4 regions of the Rhizobium sp. BK512 genome follow, and region 1 is predicted to be linked to each of the others. Evidence: predicted binding sites of a transcription regulator. Region 1 holds the regulator's gene; each other region holds the start of a gene.
The links. The regulator PhoB, encoded in region 1, activates phosphate uptake and scavenging genes when phosphate is short. The targets are predictions, from matches to a motif close to TGTCATNNANCTGTCAT.
Positions count from the first base shown of each region.

Region 2: the regulator PhoB is predicted to act here: its motif matches at 3,713-3,729, upstream of FHX06_RS22605 (acid phosphatase).
Region 3: the regulator PhoB is predicted to act here: its motif matches at 5,380-5,396, upstream of phnF (phosphonate metabolism transcriptional regulator PhnF).
Region 4: the regulator PhoB is predicted to act here: its motif matches at 2,629-2,645, upstream of FHX06_RS15760 (DUF1045 domain-containing protein).

Region 1 covers NZ_JACIAS010000004.1:492,801-500,687, forward strand. Annotated here, with positions in the region: gene pstC (phosphate ABC transporter permease subunit PstC) at 1-672, shown strand, start outside; gene pstA (phosphate ABC transporter permease PstA) at 669-1,991, shown strand; gene pstB (phosphate ABC transporter ATP-binding protein PstB) at 2,006-2,821, shown strand; gene phoU (phosphate signaling complex protein PhoU) at 2,866-3,579, shown strand; gene phoB (phosphate regulon transcriptional regulator PhoB) at 3,709-4,392, shown strand; gene FHX06_RS17625 (pyrroline-5-carboxylate reductase) at 4,526-5,314, opposite strand; gene FHX06_RS17630 (GcrA family cell cycle regulator) at 5,615-6,145, opposite strand; gene FHX06_RS17635 (aspartate aminotransferase family protein) at 6,571-7,770, shown strand; gene argF (ornithine carbamoyltransferase) at 7,816-7,887, shown strand, end outside.
Region 2 covers NZ_JACIAS010000006.1:406,446-414,332, reverse strand. Annotated here, with positions in the region: gene FHX06_RS22620 (MarR family winged helix-turn-helix transcriptional regulator) at 31-477, shown strand; gene FHX06_RS22615 (MerR family transcriptional regulator) at 591-998, shown strand; gene FHX06_RS22610 (aldo/keto reductase) at 967-1,962, shown strand; gene FHX06_RS22605 (acid phosphatase) at 2,026-3,570, opposite strand; gene FHX06_RS22600 (cytochrome-c peroxidase) at 3,782-5,080, shown strand; gene FHX06_RS22595 (organic hydroperoxide resistance protein) at 5,138-5,560, opposite strand; gene FHX06_RS22590 (MarR family winged helix-turn-helix transcriptional regulator) at 5,688-6,164, shown strand; gene FHX06_RS22585 (MFS transporter) at 6,226-7,626, opposite strand; gene FHX06_RS22580 (LysR family transcriptional regulator) at 7,750-7,887, shown strand, end outside.
Region 3 covers NZ_JACIAS010000004.1:121,730-129,616, reverse strand. Annotated here, with positions in the region: gene FHX06_RS15845 (methylglyoxal synthase) at 1-97, shown strand, start outside; gene FHX06_RS15840 (glucokinase) at 126-1,142, shown strand; gene FHX06_RS15835 (ABC transporter ATP-binding protein) at 1,236-3,023, shown strand; gene dapB (4-hydroxy-tetrahydrodipicolinate reductase) at 3,042-3,866, shown strand; gene FHX06_RS15825 (2,3-bisphosphoglycerate-dependent phosphoglycerate mutase) at 3,889-4,524, shown strand; gene phnF (phosphonate metabolism transcriptional regulator PhnF) at 4,597-5,334, opposite strand; gene phnG (phosphonate C-P lyase system protein PhnG) at 5,466-5,942, shown strand; gene phnH (phosphonate C-P lyase system protein PhnH) at 5,942-6,550, shown strand; gene FHX06_RS15805 (carbon-phosphorus lyase complex subunit PhnI) at 6,555-7,661, shown strand; gene FHX06_RS15800 (alpha-D-ribose 1-methylphosphonate 5-phosphate C-P-lyase PhnJ) at 7,658-7,887, shown strand, end outside.
Region 4 covers NZ_JACIAS010000004.1:109,247-117,133, reverse strand. Annotated here, with positions in the region: gene phnD (phosphonate ABC transporter substrate-binding protein) at 1-113, shown strand, start outside; gene phnE (phosphonate ABC transporter, permease protein PhnE) at 278-1,243, shown strand; gene phnE (phosphonate ABC transporter, permease protein PhnE) at 1,251-2,597, shown strand; gene FHX06_RS15760 (DUF1045 domain-containing protein) at 2,736-3,431, shown strand; gene FHX06_RS15755 (alpha-D-ribose 1-methylphosphonate 5-triphosphate diphosphatase) at 3,445-4,584, shown strand; gene phnN (phosphonate metabolism protein/1,5-bisphosphokinase (PRPP-forming) PhnN) at 4,584-5,180, shown strand; gene FHX06_RS15745 (GrpB family protein) at 5,199-5,705, shown strand; gene FHX06_RS15740 (DNA translocase FtsK) at 5,721-7,887, opposite strand, start outside.

The DNA.
Region 1 (7,887 bases):
GCCGTGCCGGTTGGCCTCTTTGCCGCCATCTATATGGCCGAATACGCCTCTCCGAAGATCCGCTCGATCGCCAAGCCACTTCTCGAAGTGCTCGCCGGCATTCCGACGATCGTCTACGGCTTCTTCGCGCTCGTCACCGTCGGGCCGTTCCTGCGTGATTTCTCGTCGCAGATCAGCGGTCTCCTGACCGGTAATTATACGAACTTCATCCAGGCACAGAGCGTCATCACCGCCGGCATCGTCATGGGCATCATGCTGATCCCTTACGTTTCCTCGCTGTCGGATGACATCATCACCGCCGTTCCGCGTGCCTTGCGCGACGGTTCGCTCGGCCTCGGCGCCACGCGCTCAGAAACCATCAAGAAGGTCGTCCTGCCCGCAGCTCTTCCCGGTATCGTCGGCGCGCTGCTGATGACGGCTTCCCGCGCCATTGGCGAAACCATGATCGTGGTTCTGGCCGCCGGCGTCGCCGCCCGTATCCAGATCAATCCCTTCGAGCCGATGACGACCGTGACCGTCAAGATCGTCAACCAGTTGACCGGCGACCTTGAGTTCACCTCGCCGCAGACGCTGGTCGCCTTCGCACTTGGCATCACGCTGTTCTGCATCACGCTTTGCCTCAACATTTACGCGCTCTACATCGTGCGCAAATATCGGGAGCAGTACGAATGACGAATATTGTTTCCCCCGTCGCCGGCGTCACCGTTTCCAAGGCGCCCGCGCGTCGCGATATCGGCATCAAGCGCCGCTATGCCGCCGAGCGCCGGTTCCAGGCCTATGGCATCGCAGCCATAGCGTTCGGCCTCATCTTCCTCTTCATCCTGCTCTGGACGGTCATCAGCAACGGCTATACGGCCTTCCAGCAGACGTCGATCACGCTGCCGATCGAGTTCGCCGAGAAGACGCTCGACCCGGACAACAAGCGTGCAACCGACCCCTCGGTGCTAGTCGCTGCCAACTATCCGGTTCTGCTGCGCGACGCGATCGTCAAGCAGCTCGGCATCAATGCATCGAGCCGTCCTGACGTGCGCGACGCATCCGCCATGCTGTCCAAGGGCGCGCCGATCCAGCTGCGTGACATGGTCGTTGCCGACCCGTCGATCATCGGCAAGACCGTCAATGTCACGGTGCTTGCAGATGCCAATATCGACAGCGCTAACAAAGGCCAGATCAATCTTTCGGTTGATGAGAAGAACCGCAAGGTCAACGACAAGCAGGTTGCCTGGATGAACGAGCTGAAGGCGAGCGGTGCTCTCCACAAGACGTTCAACACCGGCCTCTTCGTCAACGGCAATTCCAGCCGTCCGGAAGCCGCAGGTCTCGGCGTCGCCCTGATCGGCTCGCTCTACCTGATGCTCATCGTGCTTGCCCTTTCGCTGCCGATCGGCGTCGCAGCCTCGATCTACCTCGAGGAATTCGCGCCGAAGAACAAGCTGACGGATCTGATCGAGGTCAACATCAACAACCTCGCCGCCGTTCCGTCGATCGTCTACGGTCTGCTCGGCCTGTCGGTCTTCATCAACTTCGCCGGCCTGCCGCGTTCGGCATCGCTCGTCGGCGGCCTGGTGCTGACCCTGATGACGCTTCCGACGATCATCATCGCGACGCGTGCGGCACTGCGCGCCGTACCGCCGTCGATCCGCTCGGCAGCCCTCGGCCTCGGCGCCTCGAAGATGCAGATGGTGTTCCACCATGTGCTGCCGCTTGCAATGCCCGGCATCCTGACCGGCACGATCATCGGTCTTGCCCACGCACTCGGCGAAACTGCGCCGCTGCTCCTGATCGGCATGGTCGCCTTCGTCGCCCAGGCGCCGGCCACTCCGCTCGATCCCTCCACGGCACTTCCGGTTCAGGTCTACATGTGGGCCAACGAAGCGGAGCGCGCATTCGTGGAAAGAACCTCGGGTGCCATCATCGTCCTGCTCCTGTTCCTGATCGTCATGAACATCGGAGCTATCCTCTTGCGTCGTCGCTTTGAGCGCCGCTGGTAAACGGAGTAGAGATCATGAACATGTTGACGGAAGCCGCAGTCGAGAAGGCGCTGGACCAGAAAATGAGCAACGTCCCGTATAAGATGATCGGTCAGGATGTCTCCGTTTATTACGGCGAGAAGCGTGCGCTTTTCGATGTCAATCTGAACATCCGCGAAAACACCGTGACCGCGCTGATCGGCCCTTCGGGCTGCGGCAAGTCTACCTTCCTGCGTTCGCTGAACCGCATGAACGACACGATCGACGGCTGCCGCGTGACCGGCAAGATCACGCTCGACACCGATGATATCTACGATCCCGATATCGACGTCGTGGAACTCCGCGCCCGCGTCGGCATGGTATTCCAGAAGCCGAACCCGTTCCCGAAGACGATCTATGAAAACGTCTCCTACGGCCCGCGCATTCACGGTCTGGCAAAGTCCAAGGCCGATCTCGACCAGATCGTCGAGACCAGCCTGCAGCGCGCCGGCCTCTGGAACGAGGTCAAGGACCGCGTGCATGAATCCGGCACCGGCCTTTCCGGTGGTCAGCAGCAGCGTCTGTGCATCGCACGCGCCGTTGCGGTCAGCCCGGAAGTCATCCTGATGGACGAACCCTGCTCGGCGCTCGACCCGATCGCGACTGCAAAGGTCGAAGAGCTGATCCACGAGCTGCGTGAAAACTACACGATCGTCATTGTGACGCATTCCATGCAGCAGGCCGCGCGCGTATCACAGCGTACGGCCATGTTCCACCTCGGCAACCTGGTCGAGGAAAACGATACTGACAAGATGTTCACCAATCCGGACGATCCGCGCACCCAGGACTATATCATGGGCCGGTTTGGCTGATTTTGGCAATGTGAAGCCTTCCCGATTTTCGAGGACAAAGCCCCATGGCATCGACACATATTTTTTCCGCCTATGACGACGATCTGAAGTTCCTGTCCCGGCGCATTTCCGAGATGGGTGGTCTTGCCGAACAGATGGGCGCCGACGCAGTTCGCGCGCTGGTCAACGGTGACACCGCACTCGCTCAGAAGGTCATTTCCGACGACGTGATCCTCGATCACGCTGAACGCGAGATCAACGACAAGGCGATCGTCACGATCGCCCGTCGCCAGCCGATGGCCTCCGACCTTCGCGAGATCATGGGTTCGATCCGCATCGCCGCCGACCTCGAGCGCGTCGGCGATCTCGGCAAGAACACGGCAAAGCGCGTCATAGCGGTGCAGAGCACCGGCGTTCCGCGCAAGCTCGCCCGCGGTCTCGAGCATCTCTCCGAACTGGCGCTGGTCCAGCTCAAGGAAGTGCTCGACGTCTACACCAATCGCTCGGCCGACAAGGCCAAGTCCATCCGCGAGCGCGACGACGAGATCGACGCGATGTACACCTCGCTGTTCCGCGAACTCCTCACCTACATGATGGAAGATCCGCGCAACATCACGAGCTGCACGCATCTTCTCTTCTGCGCCAAGAACATCGAGCGCATCGGCGACCACGCGACCAACATCGCCGAGACGATCTACTACATGGCAACCGGCGCCCAGCCGGAAGGCGAGCGTCCGAAGGACGACAGCTCCAATACCGTTGGTGCGGTCACGGAGTAATCCGGACCTGCCGATTGCGTGCGCGCCCCGTCGGGGGCGCGCAGGGTCGCAGCCAATTCCGAGTTCTTGCATGGTCCCTTGCTTAAATCACCCCCGGTTTAAGGATCATGCATTAGGAGACTGACACGCATGATCCCAAGAGTTGCAGTTGTTGAAGATGAAGAGGCGCTGAGCGTGCTTCTCCGCTACAACCTTGAAGCCGAAGGTTTCGAGGTGGATACGATCCTTCGTGGCGACGAAGCCGAAATCCGGCTTCAGGAGCGCACGCCGGACCTGCTCATCCTTGACTGGATGCTGCCGGGCGTTTCCGGCATCGAGCTCTGCCGCCGGCTGCGCATGCGGCCGGAAACCGAGCGCCTGCCGATCATCATGCTGACGGCGCGCGGCGAAGAGAGCGAGCGCGTTCGCGGTCTTTCGACCGGCGCGGACGACTATGTCGTCAAGCCCTTCTCGACGCCGGAACTCGTCGCCCGCGTCAAGGCGATGCTCCGACGCGCCCGTCCCGAGGTGCTCTCCACCGTTCTGAAATGTGGTGATATCGAGCTCGATCGCGAAACGCACCGCGTCCATCGCAAGAGCCGCGAAGTCCGCCTCGGCCCGACCGAATTCCGCCTGCTGGAATTCCTGATGTCCTCGCCGGGCCGCGTCTTCTCCCGCTCGCAGCTTCTCGACGGCGTCTGGGGCCATGATATCTACGTGGACGAGCGCACCGTCGACGTCCATGTCGGCCGCCTGCGCAAGGCGCTGAATTTCTCCAACATGCAGGATGTCATCCGCACCGTGCGCGGCGCGGGATATTCCATGGAAGCTTAAGCTTAATCCGAGTGATCGGAGGTCCAGACGGGTCGCTCGCTTGCCGGGCGGCCCGTTTGTCTATCTGGCGCCCCTAGCTCCTTACGAAAGCCGACACCAGGCGCCGAAAGCGAACCTCGAAAGGATCTGCTTTTTACAGACGGATGCGCACAAGAATTCGATCAAGAGCCTTTTGCAGAGCCGCAGTGCCGCCAAACGCACGAAAGTCTTCGAGCACCTGTTCGTTCAATCCGCCCTTGGTCGAATGCTCGCCGATGAGTTCATCGAAACTCGCGACAGGTTTTGAACGGGCAGCATGGGCGAGGCCGGAAAACAATTGACGGAGGTAGGCGTCGCCAGCCGTTCCCGAGAGCCCCTTGCTCTGCAGCCAGGTCGACGTCGCGTCCAGGATGCCGAAATAGCTGGCCATCAGGCAGCTCGCCACCGCGAGAAGTTCGAACTCCTGCTTGTCTTCAACCTGGATCGCCGTTCCGAGCGCCGAAAAGAGTGTGTGGGAGACCTCGTCGGGCGGGTAGATCGCAGTCGCCCCCTGGAGATCTGCGACGAACGGAAGTGGAATTGCCAGGCTCAGGCGAACCGGCCGATCGATCCACGCCAGCAGTTGATCCATTGGCGTGGCCGCGACAAAGCTGATGACATGGTGGCCCGGCCGAAATCGGAGCGAGCGGATGACCTCCTCGGCAATTTGCGGCCTCACTGCCAAAAATACGAGATCGGAGCGGTCGAGAACATCCTGGTTGCCCAGAGCGATAGACACATTCCCGTTTGCCGCCGCGAGGCGGGAGGCGACGCCTGCGTTGCGAGGTGACAGCGCGATGGGTGTGTCGCGAAACGCCGTCTTGCCCAATCCGGTGACGACAGCCTCGGTAATCGTGCCCGCCCCGACGAACCCCATTGTCATCCGCTTTGGATCGATCTCCATTGGCACCCCCCAAGCGACTATTTGCGCCGTGCTACTCCACCAGAATACCGCATCTGTATCAGAAAATCGCGCTACAGCGCCATGACCACCGGTCCATGCCAGCCTTGGGGCTGAAACGCATCGATGGTCTTGGCCACATAAGCTCGCATTGTCAGGCAGGGTGGATGCCGGCAGAGATCGGCCTTCCGCAGATCGCGGTCAGGAGCCGTTTTCCGGCGTTCCTGTGCCGGCTAAAAAATCACCCCTCCGCGCCAGGCGAGGAGGGGTGATGATACATTGCGTCTGTTGCAAGATCGCTGCTCAGGCGACCCGGACAGCCTTACGGCGTTCGCTCACCGGCTGATAGGCGAGACGCTGGTGGTAGTTGCAATAGGGCGATGAATCCGGGGAGTCGCAGCCGCAGAAGTAGAAATCGTCCTTCAGCGGATCGCCGACCGGCCACTTGCAGGTGCGCTCCGTCAGTTCCGTCAGGCCGAGGCGACGTGAAATAGGCACGACCACGTTTTTGGCCGGCACGTATTCCATTTCCTCGACCGTTTCGATCTCGATCTCTTCCTTCAGCATCGTTGCGCCCTGCTGGCGCGTCACGGTGCGGGTGGCGATGCGAGATGCATAGTTCGGGGCGCGGGGAGCAGAGGTGTTGCGCTTGGGCGCACGCGCCGTGGTTGCGGTTCCGCCGGCCTTGGCGCGACCGGGAAGACTGAGCCGGTGAACCTTGCCGATAACAGCGTTTCTACTTACTCCGCCAAGTTGCGCAGCGATCTGGCTGGCACTTAGTCCCTCCGACCAAAGCTTCTTGAGCTTTTCGACACGCTCGTCTGTCCAGTTCATGCCCTGTCTCCACCTTTCGCGTTGGTGATGGCAGAATCCCTCACCGTTGCCTCGGAAGCCTCCGAAGCAAGAAACGCCTGATCAATTTTGGTGACTAGTTCCGCCGCATGCAGTCTAGTAATTGAACTTTAACCTAGTGTGAGCCTGACTCTGTGACAAGAGTCGCAGGAATCCGATGAATCCGAATTCGTAGTTTTCCCCAACTTGCTTCCCGAGAGAGTCATTTCTGCAACATTAGCTGTTGATAGACCTGTAATGCGGATTGCAGGCTTGACGCATGCGCTAAATCCTCAGTTTTGTTGACATTGCAGTGCGAAAAGTAAATAGTGCTTCAGGCCGCCGAAAGGCGGCATTTTTAATTTTTCGGACCGGGTTTTCTTAGCCGGAGTCCGTTGCCTCAGAGCCTGATTGAAGGAGATCGCGCCATGGCTGAAGCCTCGCCGCTTTATGATACCTATTCTCGTGCCCCGCTGCGGTTCGAGCGAGGTGAAGGCGTCTGGCTGATCACCGAAACCGGCGAGCGATATCTGGATTTTGGCGCGGGCGTTGCCGTTACCTCCGTCGGACACGGCAATCCGCATGTCGTGGCCGCTCTCAAGGATCAGGCTGACAAGGTCTGGCACCTCTCCAACGTCTATGAGATCCCCGGCCAGGAGAAGCTTGCCAACCGCCTGACCGAGGCCACCTTCGCCGACAAGGTGTTCTTCACCAATTCCGGCGCCGAGGCGCTCGAATGCGCCATCAAGACAGCGCGCCGCTACCAGTTCTCCAAGGGTCATCCCGAGCGTTTCCATATCATCACCTTCGAAGGCGCCTTCCACGGCCGCACGCTGGCGACGATCGCTGCCGGCGGCCAGGAAAAATATCTCGAAGGTTTCGGCCCCAAGACCCCCGGTTTCGACCAGGTTCCTTTCGGCGATGTCGAGGCGGTACGCGCGGCGATTACCGACAAGACGGCCGGCATCCTCATCGAACCCGTGCAGGGTGAGGGTGGCGTGCGCCCGGTGACACCTGAATTCATGAAGGCGCTCCGCCAGCTCTGCGATGAGCATGGCCTGCTCCTCATTCTCGATGAAGTTCAGACCGGCGTCGGCCGCACCGGCAAGCTCTTCGCCCATGAATGGTCGGGTGTCACGCCCGATATCATGGCTGTTGCGAAGGGCATCGGCGGCGGCTTCCCGCTCGGCGCCTGCCTCGCGACCGCAGAAGCAGCCTCCGGCATGAAGGCCGGCACGCATGGTTCCACCTATGGCGGCAATCCGCTGGCCATGGCCGTCGGCAACGCGGTCCTCGATGTCATCCTGGCCGAGGGCTTCCTGCAGCACGTGCGGGATGTGACCCTCGTCTTCCGTCAGGGCCTTGCCTCGCTCAAGGATCGCTATCCCGATGTGATCGAAGATATCAGGGGCGAAGGTCTACTGCTCGGCGTCAAGGCTGCCATCCCCTCGGCAGAACTGCTGAAGGAAATTCGCGCAGCACACCTTCTGGCGATCCCGGCGGGCGACAATGTCATCCGCCTGCTGCCGCCGCTGGTCGTAACCGCCGAGGAGGCGCGCGAGGGGCTTTCCCGTCTCGAACGCGCTGCCGAAAGCATCCGTGCCGCCAAGGTCAAGAAGACCGCTTGATAGGACATTGCCCCGCCCGCTGGCGGGCGTAGCAGGTAACGAACAATGGCTTCCCCCAAACACTTTCTCGATCTCTCCGCAGTCACCGCATCCGACCTCAGAACCATCATGGACGAT
Region 2 (7,887 bases), on a different contig from region 1:
TAAATAGATTGATATCAATAGAAATGGGTCATGTCAAACGCGATAATGATTCCATTTTCTACGACGCTTCTGGTGCGCGACACGTGCCTCTGCCTGCACGTACAACGCGCGGCCCGCGCGCTTGGCCGCCTGTTCGACGATGCGCTGCGGCCCGTCGGATTGACCAACGGGCAGTTCTCGCTGCTGATGTCCTTGAACCGGCCGGAACCGCCGCCGATGGGCCCGGTCGCAAGCCTGCTTGCCATGGACCAGACGACGCTGACGGCAGCGCTGAAACCGCTGCAGCGCAGGGGGTTGGTCGACATCGTGCCCAACCCGAAAGACCGGCGCGGCCGGCTACTCCGGCTGACGGATGAGGGGCGAGCCGTGCTGCAGAAGGCTCTGCCAATCTGGGAAAGCACGCATGCGTCGCTCGAGGCGAAAATGCCCGGGGGCAATGCGGATGGGCTGAGGCGAGACCTGCAATACCTGGCGTGATCTTCCTGCAGCCAGGGACAAGACGACTGCAAAATCAGCCTTAAAAAGCCTCTTGACTTAGAGCGCGCTCGAAGCCGTAGCTTCCTTGGCGTCGTGACGAGAACAGGTGTTTCATGAAGATCAGTGACCTCGCGAAACGGTGCGGTCTGTCGGCTCATACGCTGCGTTATTACGAGCGTATCGGCCTGCTGCCCTATGCCGATCGCGACCGATCCGGACAACGCGACTACGACGCTTCAATCCTTTCCTGGATCGAGTTTCTCGGACGTCTGAAAACGACCGGCATGCCGATCCGCGACATGCTGCTTTATGCAAAGCTTGCCGGTAGCGGGAAAGCCACTTTCAGCGAGCGTCGCGAGATGCTCAAAAAGCATCGTGAGCATGTCCGGGCCCATGTGGCCGATCTCGAATCCTGCCTTCGCGTCCTCGACGGCAAAATCGCCTCCTATGAGGAGGCGGAAGAAAGGATGAAAGATGACAAACGGAAGATTGCAGACACGCCGGCTCGGGCAAGGACTTGAGATCGGGTCGATCGGCCTCGGCTGCATGGGCATGAACTGGGCCTATGGCGCAACGGCGGACGATAGAGGTGAGGCGATCGCCACGATCCATCATGCGCTCGAGCGCGGCGTCACCCTGCTCGATACGGCCGATACCTATGGTCCGCACACCAACGAACAACTTGTTGGGGAAGCGATCAAGGACCGGCGTGACCAGGTGGTACTCGCGACCAAGTTCGGCATCGTACGCGCAGCAGGAGCGATGCCCGGCGTCAGCGCCCAGACGGCCAACGGACGGCCAGACTATGCAAAGGCATCCTGCGAAGGGTCTTTGCGCCGGCTCGGCGTCGACCATATCGATCTCTACTATCTCCACCGTGTCGATCCCGATACGCCGATCGAAGAGACGGTGGGCGCGCTGAAGGAACTCGTCGAAGCCGGCAAGGTCCGGCATATCGGCCTGTCGGAAGCGAGTGCCGAGACGATCCGCAGGGCGCATGCCGTGCATCCCATTACTGCCGTTCAAAGCGAGTATTCGCTCTGGTCGCGCGAGCCGGAAGACGGCGTGCTGCAGACGCTTCGTGAACTCGGGATCGGGCTTGTCGCCTATTCGCCGCTCGGACGCGGTTTCCTGTCCGGGGCGATCAAGTCTGTCGACGAACTCGCGCCCGACGACTACAGGCGCAGCTCGCCGCGGTTCATGGGTGAGAACTTGCAGCGGAACCTTGAACTGGTCGCCGTGGTCGAAGAGATTGCGCGCCGCAAGGGCGCAACACCCGCGCAGCTGGCGCTCGCCTGGGTGATGGCTCAGGGCGAAGATATCGTGCCTATTCCCGGCACGCGCCGCCGCACGCGGCTCGACGAAAATCTTGGAGCGGCTGCCGTTGACCTGACGCAGCAGGATCTCGAGGAAATCGCCGGTGCCCTGCCCCGCGCTGTCGGAGATCGCTACAGCGAAGTCGGCATGCGCGCGCTCAACGGATAAGACATCCGAAAGCAAGAAGTCTTCTCCCCAATGTCTGGGGAGAAGACAGGGTTATCGTGACGATCAGCGCGTCAGGTCGAGCGATGCCGTCAGGTTGCCCATCGGCGGCTCGTTGTTCAGCGCCAGCGCCCTGTCGCGGGCAAGCAGGCCCGGAAGCACCGGCAGGTCGTAACGGGCCGTGATCAGGCGCAGGATCGAGGTCGTGTCATATTGCGTATGATCGACCATGCCGCCCTTGGCATAGGGCGAGATGATGAAGGCTGGAATGCGGTTGCCGGGGCCCCAGCGGTCGGCCTTCGGCGGAGCGACGTGATCCCAGAAGCCGCCGTTTTCGTCATAGGTGACGATGACGAGCATATGACCCCATTGCGGGCTCTTTTCGAGATGGGAGACGAGATCGGCGAGGTGCTGGTCACCGCTCGAGACATCGGCGTAGCCACCATGTTCGTTGAGGTTGCCCTGCGGCTTGTAGAAGGAAACGGCCGGCAGTTTGCCGTCGTCGATATCCTTGATGAAGCCTTCGCCGCCGAGGCCGCCGTCCTTCAGATGCTCGGCGCGGGCGGGCGTGCCCGGCGCAAAATTGGCAAAGTAGTTGAAGGGCTGGTGATGGAACTGGAAGTTCGGCACCGGCGTGGCGTTCTTGCCATCGAGGGCTGCCTGCCATGCGCCGCCGTACCATGCCCAGCTGACGCCCTTTAGTGACAGGAGATCGCCGATGGTGATCTCGTGCTGCGGCGGCAAGGTGTTGGGCTGCGAGGGATCGGCATAGGCTGCATCTCCACCCTTGGCCGGAGCATTGGCGCTCGGCTGGTAGGGTGGTTGCATGGTGTTTACGGCATAGAAATCCGGCGTGAGGTTGCCGTCGGAGACGAATTTCGGGGCACCATCGAGCGCGGATTTTGGTGCATTTTCGGCAACGGTCAGCGAAATGCCGTCGGCATCGACCTTGGCGATCGTGGGCTTGGCGGGGCTCTTGTCGGCATCGGCATAATAGGGTGCGCAGGCGCAGATCAGCTGGAAGTGGTTGAAGAAGGAGCCGCCGAAGCCGCCCTGGAAGAAGTTATCGGCGAGGACGTATTTCTTGGCGACCTGCCACATCGGCAGGATCGAGCCGTCATAGTGGCCCATGACGAGGCTGCCGGAATCAGCCCAGGCGACGAACTTGTCGTTCTTGCCGCCATCGATCTGCATCTGCTCCTCGTAGAAGCGGTGCCAGAGGTCGCGGGTGATGACATTGGTCGATTGAGCAAAGCCCTTGGGATCGTCGATCGAGAAGACGGCATTGGCGAGGTGCGCGGACTGGGCTTCGGTGACGGCGGGTGTCACACCCTTGGCGGTGAGACCGCCCCAGGAAGGCGGCAGTTCGGAAAGCGGCGCGCCATCGCGATCGAGCTGGCGTGCCTGGCTTTCGCTTGCATTGGCGAGGCCGTTGGCGCCCGGAAAGCTGCCATAGAGGTTATCGAAACTGCGGTTTTCAGCGTAGATGACGACGATATTCTGGATCTTGTCCATGCCGGCGGGCGCTGCATGGGCGGCCGTGGCAAGCGCCAGCGGCAACATGGCCGAGCCGGCCAGCGAAAGATTGCGGAGGAATTTCAGTCTGGTCATGGCGGGATACCTCATGGCTAAGGGGGCGTGGCTAGAGGGGCGTCGGGCGGACGTGGAAAGACCCAGCGCAGGCGAGACGCTATTCCCGCCATCTATCAACTTTGTGACATCGGGCGGGTTGTTGCTGCGGCCGGTACGCGCGCGTCATCAATCTGTTGCAGTCAGGTTCGATCATGAGCATGCATTATGTTAACTCATTGGAATCGCTGACATGGCGACAAAGATTATCTGGCTTCTGCGGTCCGGACTGGCGCTTGGTCTGGCGGCCAGCACGCTTGGTTTCAGCCTTATTCCCCTGCGGCAAAGCAGCGCGGCCGTCACCGGCGGCGTGCACCCCGGCCCGATGTCGCGGGCACAAGCCTATGCCCGCGCCGAGGCGCTGACGGAACTCGGCCGCAAGATGTTCTTCGATTCCTCGCTTTCGGCCTCCGGCATGCAGGCCTGCGCCTCCTGTCACGACCCGCATCATGGTTTCGCTCCTGATACCGCGACACCGGTCGAAATGGGCGGGGCGCATCTGGACCGGCCGGGCCTGCGCGCGGTGCCGACCTTGCGCTACCTGCAGGCGGTCCCTTCCTTCACCGAGCATTTCTACGATTCCGAGGACGAAGGCGACGAGAGCGTCGACAATGGGCCGACGGGCGGCCTGACCTGGGACGGGCGCGTGGACCACGGCTATGACCAGGCGAAGATCCCGCTGCTTTCGGCTTTCGAAATGGGCAACAAGGACGAAAGCCAGGTCGTCGCCTCGCTCAGCAAGGCTGCCTATGCCGGTGATTTCAGGGAGATTTTCGGCCAGGATGTCTTCGGCAACGCCGGGGATGCCTTCCAAGGGGCAGTCGAGGCGCTCAGCACTTTCGAGCAGAGCGGCGCAGACTTCTATCCCTATTCCAGCCGCTATGACGCCTTTCTTGCCGGCAAGGGCACCCTGACGGCGCAAGAGCTTCACGGGCGCGAAGTCTTCGAAGATCCGGCCAAGGGAAACTGTTCGAGCTGCCATCTGAGCGAGCCCGCCAACGACGGGGAGCCGCCGCAATTTTCCGACTTCGGCTTCCTCGGTCTCGCGGTACCGCGCAATATGGCAATCCCGGCCAATGCCGATCCCAACTACCATGATCTCGGCCTTTGCGGCCCTCAGCGTACCGATTTCAAGGATCGGCCGGATTATTGCGGTCTGTTCCGCACGCCGACGCTACGCAATGTGGCACTGAAGAAAAGCTTCTTCCACAATGGCTATTTCCACTCGCTGCGCGACGTCGTCTCCTTCTATGCCACACGCGACAGCGATCCGGGCCGCTGGTATCCGAAGAACGCCGACGGCACGATCCGCAAATATGACGATATACCGGAGGCCTATTGGGGCAATCTCAATCAGGACCCGCCCTTCGGCCGCAAGCCCGGCGATCCGCCGGCACTGACAGAATCGGAAATCGACGATATCGTCGCTTTCCTCGGCACCCTGACCGATGCCGATCAGTTGCCCGGGCCAGCACAGCAGGCGGCGCATTGATCCAAAAGAAAAGGCCGGAGCATTGCCCCGGCCCTTGTTCACTGGCGCAGCAAGTAATCAGGCAACCGTGACCGGAACTTCGGTCGAGGTGCGCATGGCGTGGCTGTAGGGGCAAACGATGTGGGCGGCAGCTGCGAGCTTTTCGGCAGTTTCGCGGTCGACACCCGGGATGTTGACGGTCAGGGCCACTTCGATGCCGAAGCCGCCGCCATCTTCACGCGGGCCGATGCCGACGGTTGCGGAGACGGTGGTTTCCTCGGGAATCTTGACCTTTTCCTTGCCGGCCACAAATTTCAAAGCACCGAGGAAGCAGGCGGAATAACCGGCCGCAAAGAGCTGTTCGGGATTGGTGCCGGTTGCGCCGTCGCCGCCGAGTTCCTTCGGCACGGTCAGCGTGACGTCGAGAACGCCGTTTTCGGAAACGGCGCGGCCTGCGCGGCCACCGGTGGCGGAAGCTTTGGTCGTGTAGAGAATAGGCATGACAATCTCCTTTGGTTGGCCCCGTTCGTTCGGGTTGAGTTTTTAATAACGCCCAATTAAATTGTACGCAAGTGAATTTTGCAAATTGCATTCGGAATTTGAAAAGAGGACAATGAGACCTCTGAGGATGATAGCGATGAAAGCGAGAACGGCGAAAGTGATGGAAATACCGGAAGAGGAAAAGCGGCTGGAGAAGCAGCTCTGTTTCGCGGTTTACGCGACGGCGCATGCCTTTACCCGCGCCTACAAGCCCATACTTGACAAGGTGGGCCTGACCTATCCGCAATATCTCGTCATGCTGGTTCTATGGGAAAAAGCCGAACTGCCGGTCAAGACGATCGGCGAGCAGCTCGATCTCGATTCCGGCACGCTCTCCCCTCTCCTCAAGCGGCTGGAGCAGAACGGTCTCATCAAGCGCACCCGCGATTCCCGCGACGAGCGACAGGTCATCGTGTCGCTGACGCCGAAAGGTCAGTCGATGAGGGGCGAGGTCAATACGATCATGTCGTCGATCGGCGAAGCGATCGGCTGCACGCTGGAGGAAATGGCGGTCATGCGCGACATGCTGACCCGGCTGCGCGGAAATCTCAACGCAAGCATATAGGCCGAGGCCAAGCACGGCCTGAAAGACGATGCCCGCGCCACCTCGGCGCGGGCAATTTGCATTATTCCGCTGCCTGATAGGCCTGCGGGCGAAGCGTGGCGCTCTTCGGACCGACAGCAGCAAGCAGGGTGATCAGGATCGCCAGCAGCGCCACGAAGACGATGCCGCCGACATAGGGATCCCAGCCGAAGTGCGGGGCTGCGGCGAAGATGGCGGAAGCGGCCGCAAGCACGATGCCGCCGCCGATCTGGAAGGAAGCGAAGAGCAGGCCGGAGGCAAGGCCGGACTTGTCTTCCTCGACGTCAGACAGTGCTGCAACCTGGATTGCCGGATAGGTCATGGCATAACCGACGCCCAGCGGGATCTGGTTCAAGGCAACCAGGATGATCGGATCGATGTGGCCGACCAGAGCAACCCAGAGGATATAGCTCGTCGCCTGCAGCCCGACGCCAACCGCCATCAGGCCCGTCGTGCCGCGGTTCTGCGCGACAGTGGCAAAACGCGGTGCAAGGAACATCACGCAGACACCGCCGAAGGCGAAGCAGAAGCCGGTGGCAAAGGCCGACCAGCCGATCACATCCTGATAGTAGAGCGTGGCGATGAACTGGAAGCCGACATAGGCGCCCTGGAACAAAGCGGCGATGGCATTGGCATGGCTGAGCTTTGCCCGGCGGAAGATATGCAGCGGCACCATGGGATCGGCATGGCGCGATTCGACGATCAGGAAGAGTGCGATCAGCACCACGGAGGCAACGAGCGAGCCCCAGGTGAAGAAGTCATTCCAGCCGGCTGCGGCAGCGTTGGTAATGCCGAAGACGAAGAGCAGCAGGCCCGGGGTGATTGTCAAGGCGCCCGCCCAGTCGAAATGCTTGCGTCCCTCGCCGCGCCGCGCGTCCGGAGGCAGGACAAAGGGAGCGATTGCCAGCGTGAGGATTGCGACCGGAGCGCCCATGACGAGCGTTGCCCGCCAGCTCACGAGGGTGGCGGCACCGCCGAGCACCATACCGAGCACGAAGCCGGTGGCACCCGTCGAGGCGAAGACGCCGAGCGCCTTGGCCCGCTTCTCGCCCTCGCCGAAGACGGAGAGCAGCAGGGCAAGGGCCGCCGGGGCGGTGAAGGCTGCGGCGATGCCCTTCACCAGGCGGGCAGCGATCAGCGTCGGCCCGCTATCGACGAAACCGCCGGCAATGCTGGCGGCCGCAAAGATGCCGAGCGACCAGAGGAAGACGCGGCGGTGGCCGAAGAGGTCGGCGACACGGCCGCCGAGCAGCAGAAACCCGCCGTAACCCAGCACATAGGCGCTGACGGCCCATTGAAGCGAGGTTGGCGGCATACCAAGTTCGGTCTGAATGGCAGGCAGGGCGACCCCGATAGTGGAAACATCCATAGCATCAAGGAAATTCGCAGCGCAGAGCAGCAGCAACGCCAGGCCGGCTCCGCGCGGAGATGGGGAATTGGTCATCGATCTCGGTTCCTTCTTTGCTGCCGCCTTCGCCGGGAGGCTGGCGGGCGGCAGGGAACGAGAAAATGTACAGCTTCAAACCCTATTGCAAATTGATAGTAGCCATGTCAGGTATTACTCATAATGATAAATGATGCTGTCCTTCGCAAAATTGATCTGAACCTTCTGCTTGCCTTTTCAGTGCTGATGCAGGAGCGCAATGTCAGCCGTGCAGCAGAAAGGCTGTTGCTCGGCCAGCCCGGACTTTCCGCCGCGCTCAAG
Region 3 (7,887 bases), 370 kb from region 1:
TGTAAAGGCGCTGATGCGGCTTGCGATCGTGTACGACATTCCGATGGCGCTCAACGGGTCGACAGCCGAAAAGCTTCTCCCTACCCTCAACGCCTGATCCCTCGGGCTACAGCACGGAACCGGCCATGACTGCATCCTCTACTCCCTTGCCCTTTCCGATCCTGATCGGTGACATCGGTGGCACGAATGCCCGCTTCTCCATTCTGACGGATGCCTATGCGGAGCCGAAGCAGTTTCCCAATGTGCGCACCGCCGACTATCCGACGATCGACGAGGCGATCCAGAAGGGCGTGCTCGACAAGACCTCCGTGCAGCCGCGTGCAGCGATCCTCGCCGTTGCCGGCCCGATCAAGGCCGACGAAATCCCGCTGACCAACTGCCCCTGGGTGGTCCGCCCAAAGAGGATGATAGAGGGCCTCGGGCTCGTCGACGTGCTCGTCGTCAACGACTTTGAAGCGCAGGCCCTGGCGATCGCGGCACTCTCGGACGATAATCGCGAACGTATCGGCAATGCCTCTGGTGACATGGTCGCCTCCCGCGTCGTTCTCGGACCGGGCACGGGCCTCGGTGTCGGTGGCCTCGTCCATACCCAGTCGACGTGGATTCCGGTTCCGGGCGAAGGCGGGCATGTCGATCTCGGGCCGCGCAGCAAGCGCGACTATGAAATCTTCCCGCATGTCGAGACCATCGAAGGCCGCATTTCGGCCGAGCAGATCCTCTGCGGACGCGGCATCGTCAATCTTTACCGCGCCATCTGCGCGGCCGACGGTGTGGGGCCGACCATGAGCGACCCGGCGGACATCACGTCGCATGCGCTTGCCGGCAGCGACAAGGTCGCGGTCGAAACCGTCTCGCTGTTTGCCACCTATCTCGGCCGCGTGGCGGGCGACATGGCGCTGCTTTTCATGGCCCGCGGCGGTGTCTATCTCTCGGGCGGCATCTCGCAAAAGATCCTTCCGGCACTGAAAATGCCGGAATTCCGGGCCGCTTTCGAAGACAAGGCACCGCATTCAGCGCTGCTGCGGACGATCCCGACCTATGTCGTCACGCATCCGCTGGCTGCTCTTGCCGGGCTTTCCTCCTATGCGCGCATGCCAGGAAACTTCGGCCTTTCGACGGATGGGAGGCGCTGGCGGGCCTGAGCCTGTCTAGCCAAAGCTTCTTCGACTCTTTATAGAGCCCGCGAATATGCGTGCCGCGCTCAAGGCATGCGATCCTGAGACAGGAAATCTTTTTTGGAAGCCGCCGACAGCAGACAACCACACGCCAACAGCGATACCGTAACCGGCATCCTGAAACGCATCATTGCGGAAAACGGCCGGGACCATCTCTGGGGCTATGTCTTCGCGATTGCCTGCCTGATCGTTGTGGCGCTTTCGACGGCTTTCACCGCCTGGATCATGCGGGCGATCATCGACGAGGCCTTCGCCAACAGGCGTGCGGACGTTGTCTGGATCATCTGTCTTTCCATTTTTATCGCCTTCATGCTGCGCGGTTTTGCGAGCTACGGGCAGGGTGTCGCGCTATCGCGGATCGGTAACGATATCGTCGCGCGCTACCAGCGGCGGATCTATTCGCATCTGATGACGCTCTCCGTCGGCTACTACAACGAGGCTCGTTCGGCGCATATCGCCGCCCAGGTGAGCCAGAACGTCACCGGCATCCGCGACGTTTTGAACCTGACCATAACCTCGACGGTCCGTGACCTCCTGACTTTCGTCGCCCTGATCGGCGTCATGGTCGTTCAGGACCCGTTGCTGAGCCTTGCCGTTTTCATTCTGGCACCGCCACTGCTTTATGCGCTGCGTTATGTTTCCAAGCGTCTTCGCTCGGCAACCCGCGAGGCAGTCAACCTCAACAGCCATGTTCTCGGCGCCATGCAGGAGACGATTCAAGGTATTTCCATCGTCAAGGCCTTCACGATGGAAGACGCACTTGAAAACAAGGTCAACAAGTTGATTTCGGCGGCCGAAGGCCGGGCAAACCGCATAGCGCGGCTTTCCGAACGCACCTCGCCGCTGACGGAGAGCTTTGCCGGATTCGCCGTCGCGAGCGTGCTTGCCTATGCGGCCTACCGCTCGATCTACCAGGGCGTACCGCCGGGTGCCTTCTTCTCCTTCGTCACGGCGCTGCTGCTCGCCTATGATCCGGCCCGTCGCCTTGCCCGCCTGCAGGTTCAGATGGAGCGCGCCGTCGTCAACGCCCGAATGATCTACGAACTGCTCGACATGGAACCGCGTCAGCGCGAATTACCGGATGCAAAGCCACTTGTCGTGACCGAAGCGAAGATCGAGCTGCGAAACGTCTCGTTTGCCTATGGCAATGAAAGCGTGCTGAACACGGTGACGCTGACGGCCGAGGGTGGAAAAACGACAGCACTTGTCGGCCCGTCGGGCGCCGGCAAGTCTACCGTCATCAGCCTCATTCCGCGCTTCTACGATCCGCAGGAAGGCCAGATCCTGATCGACGGGCAAGATATTGCGCACGTCACCAAGCAGTCGCTGCGCCAGCAGCTCGCCTATGTTTCGCAGCAGCCCTATCTCTTCGAAGGCACGATCCGCGATAACATTCGCTACGGTCGTCCGGAAGCGACGGATGAAGAGATCGAAAAGGCGGCGCGGCTTGCCTATGCGCATGACTTCATCGTTTCCCAGCCCCAGGGTTATGACACACCCGTGGGCGAAAACGGCGTGACACTGTCAGGCGGGCAGCGCCAGCGGCTTTCGATCGCCCGTGCCTTGGTGCGCAACGCGCCGATCCTGCTTCTCGACGAAGCGACCTCGGCGCTCGATACGGAATCGGAAGCAGCCGTGCAGAAGGCGCTCGACGAGGCCATGACCGGCCGCACGGTCGTCGTCATCGCGCACCGGCTTTCGACCGTGGTGCGCGCCGACAAGATCATCGTGATGCAGCAGGGCCGCGTCGTGGAAGAAGGCAATCACGAGACGCTTGCGAAGGTCAGCGACGGTCTTTACGCTCGCCTCAATAATCTGCAGAGGCCTTCGGCTTCTGATTCATACTGATCAGGATGATGGACTGACATGAGCGACGCTGCGATGAAACTGGTTGTGGTCGGAGCGGCGGGGCGCATGGGGCAGACGCTCATCCGTCTCATCCATTCCATCGATGGTGTTACGCTGCATGCAGCGGTCGAGCGGCCGGGCTCTCCTTTCATCGGCAAGGATGCCGGCGAAATATCAGGGCTCGGTCCCAACGGCATCATCATCGGCGACGATCCGCTGGCAGCGTTCCTGCATGCCGAGGGCGTGCTGGACTTTACGTCACCTGCTGGCTCCATCGAATTTTCCGGTCTCGCCGCGCAGGCCCGTATCGTTCATGTCGTCGGCACGACCGGCTGCTCGCAAGAGGACGATGCGAAGATTGCGGCGGCTTCGCGCCATGCCCGCATTGTCAAATCCGGCAATATGAGCCTCGGCGTCAACTTGCTTAGCGTTCTCGTGCAGCAGGCAGCCCAGGCGCTCGATCCTGTCGACTGGGACATCGAAGTCCTCGAAATGCATCATAAGCGCAAGGTCGACGCACCCTCGGGCACGGCGTTGCTGCTCGGCGCGGCGGCGGCGAAGGGCCGCAATATCGATCTTGGCGCGAAGTCCGTACGCGTGCGTGACGGCCATACCGGCGCGCGGGAAGCCGGTACGATCGGCTTTGCGACATTGCGCGGCGGCTCCGTCATCGGCGAGCATTCGGTGCTCTTTGCCGGCGAAGGCGAGACCGTCACCCTTTCGCACAGCGCAACCGACCGTTCGATTTTCGCGCGCGGCGCCATCAAGGCAGCGCTTTGGGCGCGCGACAAGAAACCGGGGCTCTATTCCATGCTCGACGTTCTCGGGCTTTCTTCCCATTGACCATTTCTCGGAGGCATTTTTCATGAGCGGTACCCTCGTCCTCGTTCGCCACGGCCAGAGCGACTGGAATCTCAAGAATCTTTTCACCGGCTGGAAGGACCCTGATCTGACCGAGCTCGGCATCCAGGAAGCCACGACCGGCGGCCAGGCGCTTGCCGACTATGGCATCAAGTTCGATATCGCCTTCACCTCCGCGCTGGTGCGCGCGCAGCACACCCTGAAGCTCGTCCTCGACAAGGTCGGCCAGCCTGATCTCGAGACGATCCGCGACCAAGCGCTGAACGAGCGCGACTACGGCGACCTCTCCGGCCTCAACAAGGACGATGCCCGTGCCAAGTGGGGCGAAGAGCAGGTGCATGTCTGGCGCCGCTCCTATGACGTTCCGCCTCCGGGCGGCGAAAGCCTGCGCGACACCGGCGCCCGCGTCTGGCCTTACTATCTGACGGAAATCCTTCCGCGCGTCCTGCGCGGCGAAAAGGTGCTGGTTGCCGCGCACGGCAATTCGCTGCGTTCGCTGGTCATGGTTCTCGACAAGCTCACCCGCGAACAGGTTCTGTCGCTCAATCTCGCGACCGGCGTGCCGATGGTCTACAAGCTGAAGGCCGATTCCACCGTCGCTTCCAAGGAAGTGCTCGGCGACATGTCCGGCGCGCACTGAGCACGATCAGGCATCGATAAGGTTCAAGGCCGGGCTCGCGCCCGGCCTTTTCGTTTTCAGTCTTCGCCATATTCAGTTCTCGATGGTGAACTGGACGCGGTCGGCGGCAAAGCGGCTGATGGAATATTGCACCGGCACGCCTTCCAGATCGGTGTTCATCGCCTTGGTGATCAACAGGACGGCGCCCGGTGTCAGCTCGAGATCGGCGATATCGCCGGCGTCGGCGTGGGTGGCAGTGATCTCCGTGGTGGCGCGCACATAATCCGACAGGCCAAGTACCGCGAAAGCCTTGGTGATGGACTCGGTCTTCCTGTAGATCTCGCCGATGCCGGCAAAACGTGAGGCAGGGAACCAGCTCGTCCCGCGCGCGACGGGCCGTTTATCCGCATCACGCACCGTTTCCAGCCGGATGACCGGTGTACCCTCGGCCACGCGCAACCAGCGGGCCACTTCGGCATCGGCCACTTCTTCTGCATGGCCGAGCAGGAGCGCGTGTGTCTCGCGTGCCTGATCTCTGAGACCGTCGGTGAAACGGGTACGGCGGCTGATCGGAAAATTCAGGCGCTCCTTGCGCTCGATCAGCGTGCCGCGGCCCTGCACCGCGCGCACGATGCCTTCCTGGGCAAGGGCTGCGAGTGCGCTGCGGACGGTATGCCTGTTGACGCCGAACTGCAGCGCCAGAACGGTTTCCGGCGGCACCATGCCCGTCTCGTCGTAGGCGCCGCGGCTGATCGCCTCGCGGATCCTGTCGGCGATCTGCCGCCACAGCGCCACCCCTGTCTGCCGCTGCACCTGCTTTATTCCTGCCATTGCACCCCTGCTCATCTTCGGGCTCGGCCAATTTCGGTCGCGCCGTGTCACACGCTTGTCACCTCGCCGATTTAGGGATAGGTATAGCTTGTATGGTTGTCTATATCAATAGACATTTCAAGGAAAAGATGATGACGGCAGCGGAGAAGACGGTAGCTGCGGCGCGAACGGATGACGGGCGTAAACGCACCGTCGATCTGCTCGCCCGCGCCGAGACACAGGAATTGCTGGCAGCGTGGGATGCGCTGGCGGAAAAGCCGGTGGTGCAGCCGGTGCGTGGCCCGGAAACCGGCCTCGTCATGGTCCGCGGCCGCATCGGCGGCGGCGGAGCGCCCTTCAATCTCGGCGAAGTGACGGTGACACGCGCAACGGTGCGCCTCGCCTCCGGCTCCGTCGGACATGCGCAGGCGCTCGGTACCGACCGTGAGAAGGCGCGGCTTTCAGCCATCTTCGATGCGCTCTGGCAGGAAGAGGCGACCAAGAGCTTCGTCGAAGAAAACCTGCTTTCGCCGATCGCTCGGCGGATCGGCGACGACGTCAACCGCAAGGCTGAGGAAACGGCTGCGACCCGCGTCGATTTCTTCACCATGGTCCGGGGAGAAGATTGATGAGTGCCAAGACCGATGTTCTGACCGGCGGCTTTGTCGAGCCGGTCTTCCAGGCCCAGAGCGTGTTCAAGATGCTGATGGACGGCATGGCCCGGCCCGGCACGATCCAGACCGTAACACCCGACATCGTGCCACCGGCACCACTCGGCATTGCCGCCGGCGCGATCGGCCTGACGCTCTGCGACCATGACACCCCGGTCTGGCTTTCCGCGGGGCTTGCCAAGTCTGCAATTCCCGAGTGGCTCGGCTTCCACACCGGCGCGCCGCTGACTGCCGAAAAGGCCGAAGCGCGTTTCGCCTTCATCGAGGCGGGCACGATGCTTTCCACCTTCGGCCTTTTTGCTGCGGGCACTCAGGAATATCCCGACCGTTCCACGACTGTCGTGATCGAACTTGCCGACCTCGAAGGCGGACGCCGTCTCGCCCTCATGGGGCCGGGAATCCAGAGCGTGACCGAGATCGCGCCTGTCGGCCTGCCGGAAACCTTCCTGCGCCTCTGGACGGAAAACCGCGCGCTCTTTCCACGCGGCGTCGACATCGTGCTGACGGCGGGCAAGCGCTTCCTTTGCCTGCCGCGCACCACCAAGATCACAGCAACGGAGATCTGAGCTCATGTATGTTGCCGTCAAGGGTGGCGAGGCCGCCATCGCCAATGCTCACCGCCTGCTCGCCGACCGCCGGCGCGGCGACCGCTCAGTGCCGGCCATCGGCATCGAGCAGATCGTCGAACAGCTGGCGCTCGCCGTCGACCGCGTGATGGCCGAAGCCTCGCTCTATGACCGGACGCTCGCAGCCCTTGCCGTGCGCCAGTCGCGCGGGGACATGATCGAGGCGATCTTCCTGCTGCGCGCCTATCGTACGACGCTACCGCGCTTCGGCTATTCGAAGCCGCTCGACACCGCCAAGATGCAGATCGAGCGCCGTATTTCAGCGACCTATAAGGATCTTCCGGGCGGGCAGCTGCTTGGGCCCACCTTCGACTACACGCACCGCCTGCTCGATCCCTCGCTGCTTTCGGATGAGGCCGTGGAAGAGCCGGCGCTGCGGGAGGCGGAGAGCGGCCGCGTCATGCGCGTTTCCGAGATCCTCGGCCAGGAAGGGCTGATCGAGAACGACGGCGAACTGCCCGAGGACCACGAGACGGGCGACCTGACGCGCGAGCCGATGGAATTCCCGATGACCAGGGATCTTCGCCTGCAGGCGCTGGCCCGCGGCGACGAAGGCTTCCTTCTGGCGCTCGGCTATTCCACCCAGCGTGGCTACGGCCGCAACCACCCCTTCACCGGTGAAATCCGCATCGGCGAGGTCGAGGTGGAGTTCGACGTACCGGAACTTGGCTTCGCCGTCTCTCTGGGACCTATCCAGCTCACCGAATGCCAGATGGTCAACCAATTCAAAGGTTCGGCCAAGGCGCCGCCACAGTTCACCCGCGGCTACGGCCTGGTTTTCGGCCAGAGCGAGCGCAAGGCGATGGCCATGTCTCTCGTCGATCGTGCGCTGCGCGCCGAAGAGCTTGGCGAGGATATCACCGCGCCGGCGCAGGACGAGGAATTCGTCATTTCCCATTCCGACAATGTGCAGGCGACCGGTTTCGTCGAACACCTTAAGCTTCCGCATTATGTGGACTTCCAGGCCGAACTCGACCTCGTCCGCCGCATGCGCCGCGATTTCGAAGCCGCCCGCGACAGCGGCGAGACCCAAAAGGAGGCCGCCGAATGAGTGATCTAGCCACCTACAATTTCGCCTATCTCGACGAACAGACCAAGCGCATGATCCGCCGCGCCATCCTGAAGGCGATCGCCATTCCCGGCTACCAGGTTCCCTTCGCCAGCAGAGAAATGCCGATGCCTTACGGCTGGGGAACCGGCGGCGTGCAGGTGACGGCGGCCATCATCGGGCCTGATGACGTTCTCAAGGTCATCGACCAGGGCGCCGACGACACGAC
Region 4 (7,887 bases), 380 kb from region 1:
ACCACAAGTGCTTCGCAGCTATCGAAGGCGGCGACTACAAGGGCTACGCCCCGGTCAAGCACGACTTCTACAACGCTGTCGTAGAAGTTCGTAAGGCTGCTATCGGCGGCTGATTGCGCCATCCGTATACGGGGCGGCCGGCAACGGCCGCCCTTTTTCTTGTGACTACAGCGCCGCGCGTCAGACGCGCAAAGGACGCTGTAGAACTCTAAATTGCTGCATAATTTCATCCTTAAATCGAGCCCGATTAAGGAATTATGCAGTAGGCGGGGCGTTCATGACTATTGCCGATACACAGCAGCATGTGCCGATGCAGAGCACGCAGGAAATCGCCACCGCTTGGGACAGGATGATCGCCAGGCGGCGTTTCTATACTGCCCTTGGTCTGGTGATCCTCATCGCCGCCTTCGTCAGCTCCGTACGCTTTGCCGATGAAAGCAATGCCGGTCACTTCTTCGAACGCCTGCCGCATCTGTTCGATTTCCTGAGCTGGCTTATCCCGAAAGACTGGACCGATGTCTGGCGCGCGCTTTTCGATATTGCGAGCCCGAACGACAAGGGTGGCGAAGAATTCAATTTCGCCAATGGCCGCGTCTATGTCTGGGGCAGCTTCTACATTCCTGAGTATTTCGAGCTGATGATCATCACGATCAATATCGCGCTCGTTTCGACCATCATCGCCTTCATCTTCGCCGTTCCGCTTAGCTTCTTTGCTGCACGCAATCTGACGAAGAACTGGCCGCTGCGCATCTTTACAAAGCGCATCATGGAATTCCTGCGCGCCTTCCCAGAAATCGTCATCGCCGGCCTGTTTTCGGCGATCCTCTCGATCGGACCGGTGGCCGCCATCATCGCGATCACGCTCCACACGATCGGCGCACTCGGCAAGCTCTTCTATGAAGTCGCCGAAAACATCGACATGAAACCGGACGAAGGCATGCGCGCCGTCGGCGCGAACTGGCTGGAGCGGGTGCGTTTTGCGGCGCTGCCGCAGGTCATGCCGAACTATGCGTCCTATGCGCTGCTGCGCCTCGAGATCAACGTGCGCGCTTCGACCATCATCGGCGCCGTCGGCGGCGGCGGTATCGGTGAAGAGCTCAAGCTTTCCATTTCCCGCGGTTTCGGCGCGAAAACCGTGGCGCTCGTGCTGCTGCTCTTCGTGACGATTGTCGCTGTCGACCAGTTCTCCGCCTGGCTGCGCCGCCGGCTCGTCGGCGAACACGCCTTCCTCCTGCAACATTGAGGCTGCCATGACGGTCATCGACGCAAACCGCATGCATGAGATCGAAACGCGCTATCCGGAATATTTTCACAAGTCGTTCCGCCAGCGTTTCGGTGGTCTCCTCATTGTTCTCGCAACAATCCTCTACGGCTTTTATGCCGTCTGGTTTTTCGACCTGCCGAAGCTCATCGCCGAAGCCCACTGGGAACGCTTCGGCATCTATATGAGCCAGTGGATCAGCTATGACGTGCAGCCGGAATTCCGTATCCAGGACGATGGCACGATCCAGACGCGCTACCCGCGCTTCTCACCGCTTGGCGACGATCCGCATCCGGATTGGCTGAAAACCAACACGGACGGCAGCATCACTGTTCTCGTCGGCGGCAGCGGCCGCACAGTGACGGTCAGCAAGAGCCAGACGACGATCGTTGCCCATGGCATGACGGTGCCGGTCGATGTCAGCAGCGGCGCACCGAAAGTCGTCGGTCCGGTTCCTGGCTGGATGACGGTCTATGACGACAACGTGCTTGCCAATCTCGGTTTTGCGGGGGATGTCAGCATTTCCGTCGACCGCGTGAAAGTGCGCAAGCGATTTATCGGCTGGGCGAACTTCGTCTTCGATACGCAGTCGCCCTTCTTCGACAAGCCGGCAAGCGAGGTCATCAGTCTCATCGTCTCCGGCCCGCGTATCCATCCCGATCAGTCGAACCTGTCGCTTGCTTTCGACAATATCTGGAACAACAGCGAATGGCAGCATGGCGATGTCTGGACCAAGCTGTTCCAGACGATCGTGATGGCCTTCCTCGGCACGTTGCTCGGTTCGCTCGCGGCCTTCCCGCTCGCCTTCATGGCAGCGCGCAACATCACGCCAAACAGGTTCCTGAACCAGGCCCTGAAGCGCTTCTTCGACTTCCTGCGTTCGGTCGACATGCTGATCTGGGCACTGTTCCTGACGCGCGCCTTCGGCCCCGGTCCTCTTGCTGGTTCCGGCGCCATCTTCCTCACGGAGACAGGCACGCTCGGCAAGCTCTACTCGGAAGGTCTCGAGAATATCGACAACAAGCCGCGCGAAGGCGTGAAGTCGACGGGCGCCTCGACCGTGCTGGTGCATCGCTACGGCATCATGCCGCAGATCGTTCCTGTTATCGTCAGCCAGACGCTCTATCAGTGGGAATCGAACGTACGCGGCGCGACGATCATCGGCGCCGTTGGCGCCGGCGGTATCGGTCTCAAGCTCTGGGAAGCCATGCGCACCAATTCCAATTGGGAAAACGTCGCATACATGGTCATCCTGATCCTGATCGTCGTCTTCCTGTTCGATACCGCATCGAATGCACTGCGCCATCGCCTGATGGGCACTAAGGCCGGCCACTAAGCCCGATCAAATGATGATGACGGCCCGCCGTCATCATCATTCTGTCATGGAAATCTTTTAGCCGGAGCGTGCTTGCGGTTCACCGCCAAATCAATGCACATTGCGCTCCCCATTCGGACGATCTCCAGGATAAAAGCCTTGCGCTACGCTCTCTATTTTTCGCCGTCTAAGGATCATTCCCTGACGGATGCGGCCTCTGTCTGGCTCGGCCGCAATGCCTTTACCGGCGAGACCTATCCTGCACCCGAATACAAGACATTGCCGTCAAACGAACAATTCGAACTGACCGCCGATCCGCGCCGCTACGGCTTCCACGCGACGATCAAGGCGCCCTTCGAGCTTGCCTCCTCCGTGACCGAAAAGGACCTGATGGCGGTCGTCGAAGATTTTGCCGCCAAGACGCCGGCCTTTGAAATCCCCGAGCTGGTGCTCGGACAGCTCGGTCGCTTCTTCGCACTTGTTCCGGGTTCGCTGCACCAGCCGCTTCAGGATTTCGCCGCAAAGGTGGTAAAGTCTTTCGAGCCATTCCGGGCGGCACTCTCCGAGGCCGATATTATCAGGCGCAAACCGGAAAGGCTCTCCGAGAGCCAGCGCAATAATCTCATGCGCTGGGGCTATCCATATGTCATGGATGACTTCGGCTTCCATATGACGCTGACCGGTCAGGTGCCGGAAGAGCGCGCGGAAGTGATGAAGGCGATCCTGACGGAGCGTTTTGCAGCTTTCACCGGCAGGCCGCTTCACATTTCCGGCCTTGCCATCTTTAGCGAGGAGGCGCGCGGCGCGCCTTTCAAAGTCCACACATGGCTGCCTCTTGCTGGCGCCAAAAGCTGAAAGATTTCCTGACATGAGCAAAGAAACCGTTCTTTCAAATGCCCGTATCGTTCTCGAGGACGATATCCTTTCGGGTTCTATCCTGATACGCGACGGCAAGATCGCCGATATTTCAAAAGGCATTTCGGTAGCCGGCGAAGACTTTGAGGGCGACTACATCATTCCTGGACTCGTCGAGCTGCACACGGACCATCTGGAAGGCCATTATTCGCCGCGTCCGGGCATCCGCTGGAACAAGACGGCGGCCATCCAGGCTCATGACGCGCAGATCGTCACCTCGGGCATCACCACGGTCTTTGACTGCCTGCGCATGGGTGCTGACGAAGACGGCGGCTTCGAGCACGGCGAGATGCGCGAGATGGCCGATGCCATCCAGTCCGCCGAAAAGGAAGGGCGCCTGCGCGCCGAACATCTCCTCCATCTGCGTTGCGAGGTTTCGGCCGACAACGTGCTGCAGCACTTCGCGGATTTCGAAAACGATCCTTATGTCGGTCTCGTCTCGCTGATGGACCATGCGCCGGGCCAGCGCCAGTTCCAGACAATGGACCAGTACATCTTCTACTATCAGAAGAAGCGCGGTCTTTCCGACGAGGAGTTTGCCCGCTTCTGCGCCAGACGCATCGCCGAGTCCGATCGCAATTCGACGCCAAATCGCGACGCGATCTCCAAGGTCTGCGCCGAACGCGGCATTACCGTCGCAAGCCATGACGATGCCACATCTGCCCATGTCGATGAGGCGATCGAAAACGGCGTTCGCCTGGCCGAATTCCCGACCAGCATCGACGCAGCCCGGCTGTCGCACGAGAACGGCATGAGCGTTCTGATGGGCGCGCCGAACATCGTGCGCGGTAAGTCGCATTCCGGCAATATTGCCGCGCGTGATCTAGCGCAGCTCGGCGTTCTCGACGTGCTTTCGTCCGACTATGTGCCGCTCAGCCTGCTTCATGCGCCCTTCATTCTTGCCGACGAGGTCGAGGGCATTACCTTGCCGAAGGCAATTGCAATGGTGACGGCAACGCCAGCACGCACCGTCAGCCTCAACGATCGCGGCCGCATCGAAACCGGCCTGCGTGCCGATCTCGTCCGCGTCCACCGTTCACATGGCGTGCCGGTGACGCGTTCCGTCTGGCGTGAAGGACGCCGCGTCGCATGATGATGTCACACGAACCCCATCCGGGCGCTGGTGCCGAACGCGGCATCATGGTCGTCGTCGTCGGCCCGAGCGGGGCTGGCAAGGACACGCTGATGAACCTTGCGGCCCGGCATTTCGATCGCCGCGAAGACGTGCATTTTGCCCGCCGTGTTATCACTCGCGATGGCGATGCCGGTGGGGAGGATCACCTCGCCGTTTCGGATGCCGGTTTCGCATCGATGGAGCAGTCCGGCGCCTTTGCCGTCTGGTGGGAGGCGCACGGCTTGAAATATGCAATTCCGGCGGAGGTTTCCGTTGCACTTTCCAGGGGTCACCTCGTCGTGGCCAATGGCTCGCGCTCGGCCCTGCACCGTTTCCAGGCTGCTTTCCCGCGGCTAAAGGTCATTAATGTGACGGCCCGCCCGGAAGTGCTGGCCGGCCGCCTGGAGGCGCGCGGCCGCGAGACGCACGAGGACATCATGGCCCGCCTCGCACGCGGCCCGCTGACGGTGCGCGGCGATTACGATGTCGTGGAGCTCGACAATAGCGGCTCGCTGGAAGAGGCCGAGCGCAAGATGGTCGACATCCTAGATGGCTTCCTGAAGGAAATCGTCTAAACGAGGCAGGAAACGAGAATGGCCATTCGTGTCGTCCGCTATGACCCGGAATGGCCGTCTCTCTTCCGCCGGATCGTCGGCGAACTGGAGCCGTTTCTTGCCGATCTCGCCCCCGTCTTTCATCACGTCGGCAGCACATCGGTGCCCGGATTGGCGGCAAAGCCGAAGATCGACCTGCACGCTGCCTTCGCTAATGCGGATGTGCTTCCCGAAGCAATCGAGCGCGTAGATTCGCTTGGCGCCTTCACCTTCCATGGCGACAAATACCAACAGCAGACCTGGACCTTCACCAGCGGCAAGGGCTCCTACGGCGCACGACTATATCTCTGCTCGGCGAACAATGTCGTTTTGCGAGACCGGCTCGCGTTTCGGGACTATCTACGCTCGCACGCGGAGCGCGCGAACGCCTATGCCGCCCTTAAGATGAAACTCATGGGCGAGGCCAATGACGACTGGGATTATTATACCGGCGGCAAGCGTAACTTCGTGCTCGAGACGCTGCGGCTGGCCTCCGAAGAAGGATAGCCAGCCGCGCTCCGATTATTCGTTGTCGCCGCGGCCCGAGACGATCTCGCGTTTACCGACATGGTTTGCCGGGCCGACCAGCCCTTCCTTCTCCATGCGCTCGACGAGCGAAGCTGCTCTGTTGTAGCCGATGCCGAGGCGGCGCTGGATATAGGAGGTCGAGCACTTCTTGTCGCGCAGGACGACCTTGACGGCCTGCTGGTAAAGCTCGTCGCCATCCTCGGCACCCATGGCGCTCTTGTCGAAGACGGCGCCGTCCTCTTCGTCCTCGGCTTCTTCATCCTCGCCGGCCGTGACCGTATCGAGATATTCCGGCCGACCCTGCGTCTTAAGGTGTGCCACGACCTTCTCGACTTCGGCATCGGAAACGAAGGGACCATGGACACGGGAGATGCGGCCGCCACCCTGCATATGCAGCATGTCACCCTGGCCGAGCAGCTGTTCGGCACCCTGTTCGCCGAGGATCGTGCGGCTATCGATCTTCGAGGTCACCTGGAAGGAGATGCGGGTCGGGAAGTTCGCCTTGATCGTGCCGGTGATGACATCAACCGAAGGACGCTGTGTCGCCATGATGAGATGGATGCCGGCAGCACGCGCCATCTGCGCAAGCCGCTGGATCGCGCCTTCGATCTCCTTGCCGGCAACCATCATCAGGTCGGCCATTTCGTCGACGATGACGACGATGTAGGGCATCGGTGCAAGGTCCAGCTCCTGCTGTTCCTCGATCGGCGCACCGGTCTGCCGGTCGAAGCCGACCTGGACCATGATATGGATGGTCTCGCCCTTCTCACGGGCCAGGAAGACGCGGCCATTATAACCGTCGATATTGCGCACGCCGAGACGCGACATCTTGCGATAGCGCTCCTCCATCTCGCGCACCGCCCATTTCAACGCCATGACGGCCTTCTTCGGATCGGTGACGACGGGTGTCAGCAGATGCGGAATGCCGTCATAGACGGAGAGTTCCAGCATCTTGGGATCGACCATGATGAGGCGGCACTGTTCCGGCGTCATGCGGTAGAGCAGCGACAGGATCATCGTGTTGATGGCGACTGACTTGCCCGAGCCGGTGGTGCCGGCAACGAGCAGATGCGGCATCTTCGCGAGTTCGGCGATGACAGGCTCGCCGCCGATCGTCTTGCCGAGGCCGAGCGCCAGCTTGTAGCCGCTCTTGTCGAAATCGTCGCTCTCGATCATCTCGCGGAAATAGACGGTTTCGCGCGTCGCATTCGGCAGTTCGATGCCAATGACGTTGCGGCCGGGAACGACAGCCACGCGGGCAGACAGTGCCGACATGGAGCGGGCGATATCATCGGCAAGGCCGATGACGCGGGATGATTTTACGCCGGGCGCCGGCTCGAATTCATAGAGGGTGACGACCGGACCGGGGCGGACATGGATGATCTCACCCTTGATGCCGAAATCCTCCAGCACGCTCTCCAGGAGGCCGGCATTCTGTTCCAGCGTTTCCTGCGACATGATCTCGCCGAGCCGCTCCGGCGGCTCCTGCAACAGGGCACGCGGCGGGAATTCGTAGCCCGATGCATCAACCTTCTCGACGATCATGCGGGCAGAGCGAACCGGGGACAGTGCAGGTGCGGTGATCTCGACGCGCGATGCGGGCGGTGCTTCTGCCGGTGCCTGGTTCGACTGGACCACAGGCGCCTGTATTTCCGGGGTCTGAACCATCGGACCTTGGGCGACGGGAGCTGAAGCGACCGGAGCCGGAGCAACGCGTACTGCCGGAGGGCGCGCGGGGCGGGCCGGCGCTGACGTTACGGGCAGCGATGCGCGCGGCGCCACCGGCGCCGGGTTATGTCGGCCCGGGCGCCATTCCATGATGCGGAAGCGCGAGGTGATCGATTCTGATTCGACCTGCTGCAACGCGATGACCGGAGTACGCGACGGACCGGCATCGGTCTCCTCGAAGGCCATGACCTCCCAGAAGGCGAAATCCGAAATGGAGGAAAGTTCTGTCGCCGCGCGTAGCGTCGTTTCGACGGCAATTGCTGCAACGGGCTGCAGCTGAGGTTCCGGCTGCGGCGCGACTGGTTCAGCCATTTCGGGCAGGTAAATATCGAAGGGTACGTTCACCGCGATCGGCGCGCGCATCTGCGGTGCCGCCAGGGGCTGCGGCACTGCTACCGCCTGCGGGGCAGGCACAACAATTTCCTCGCGGACA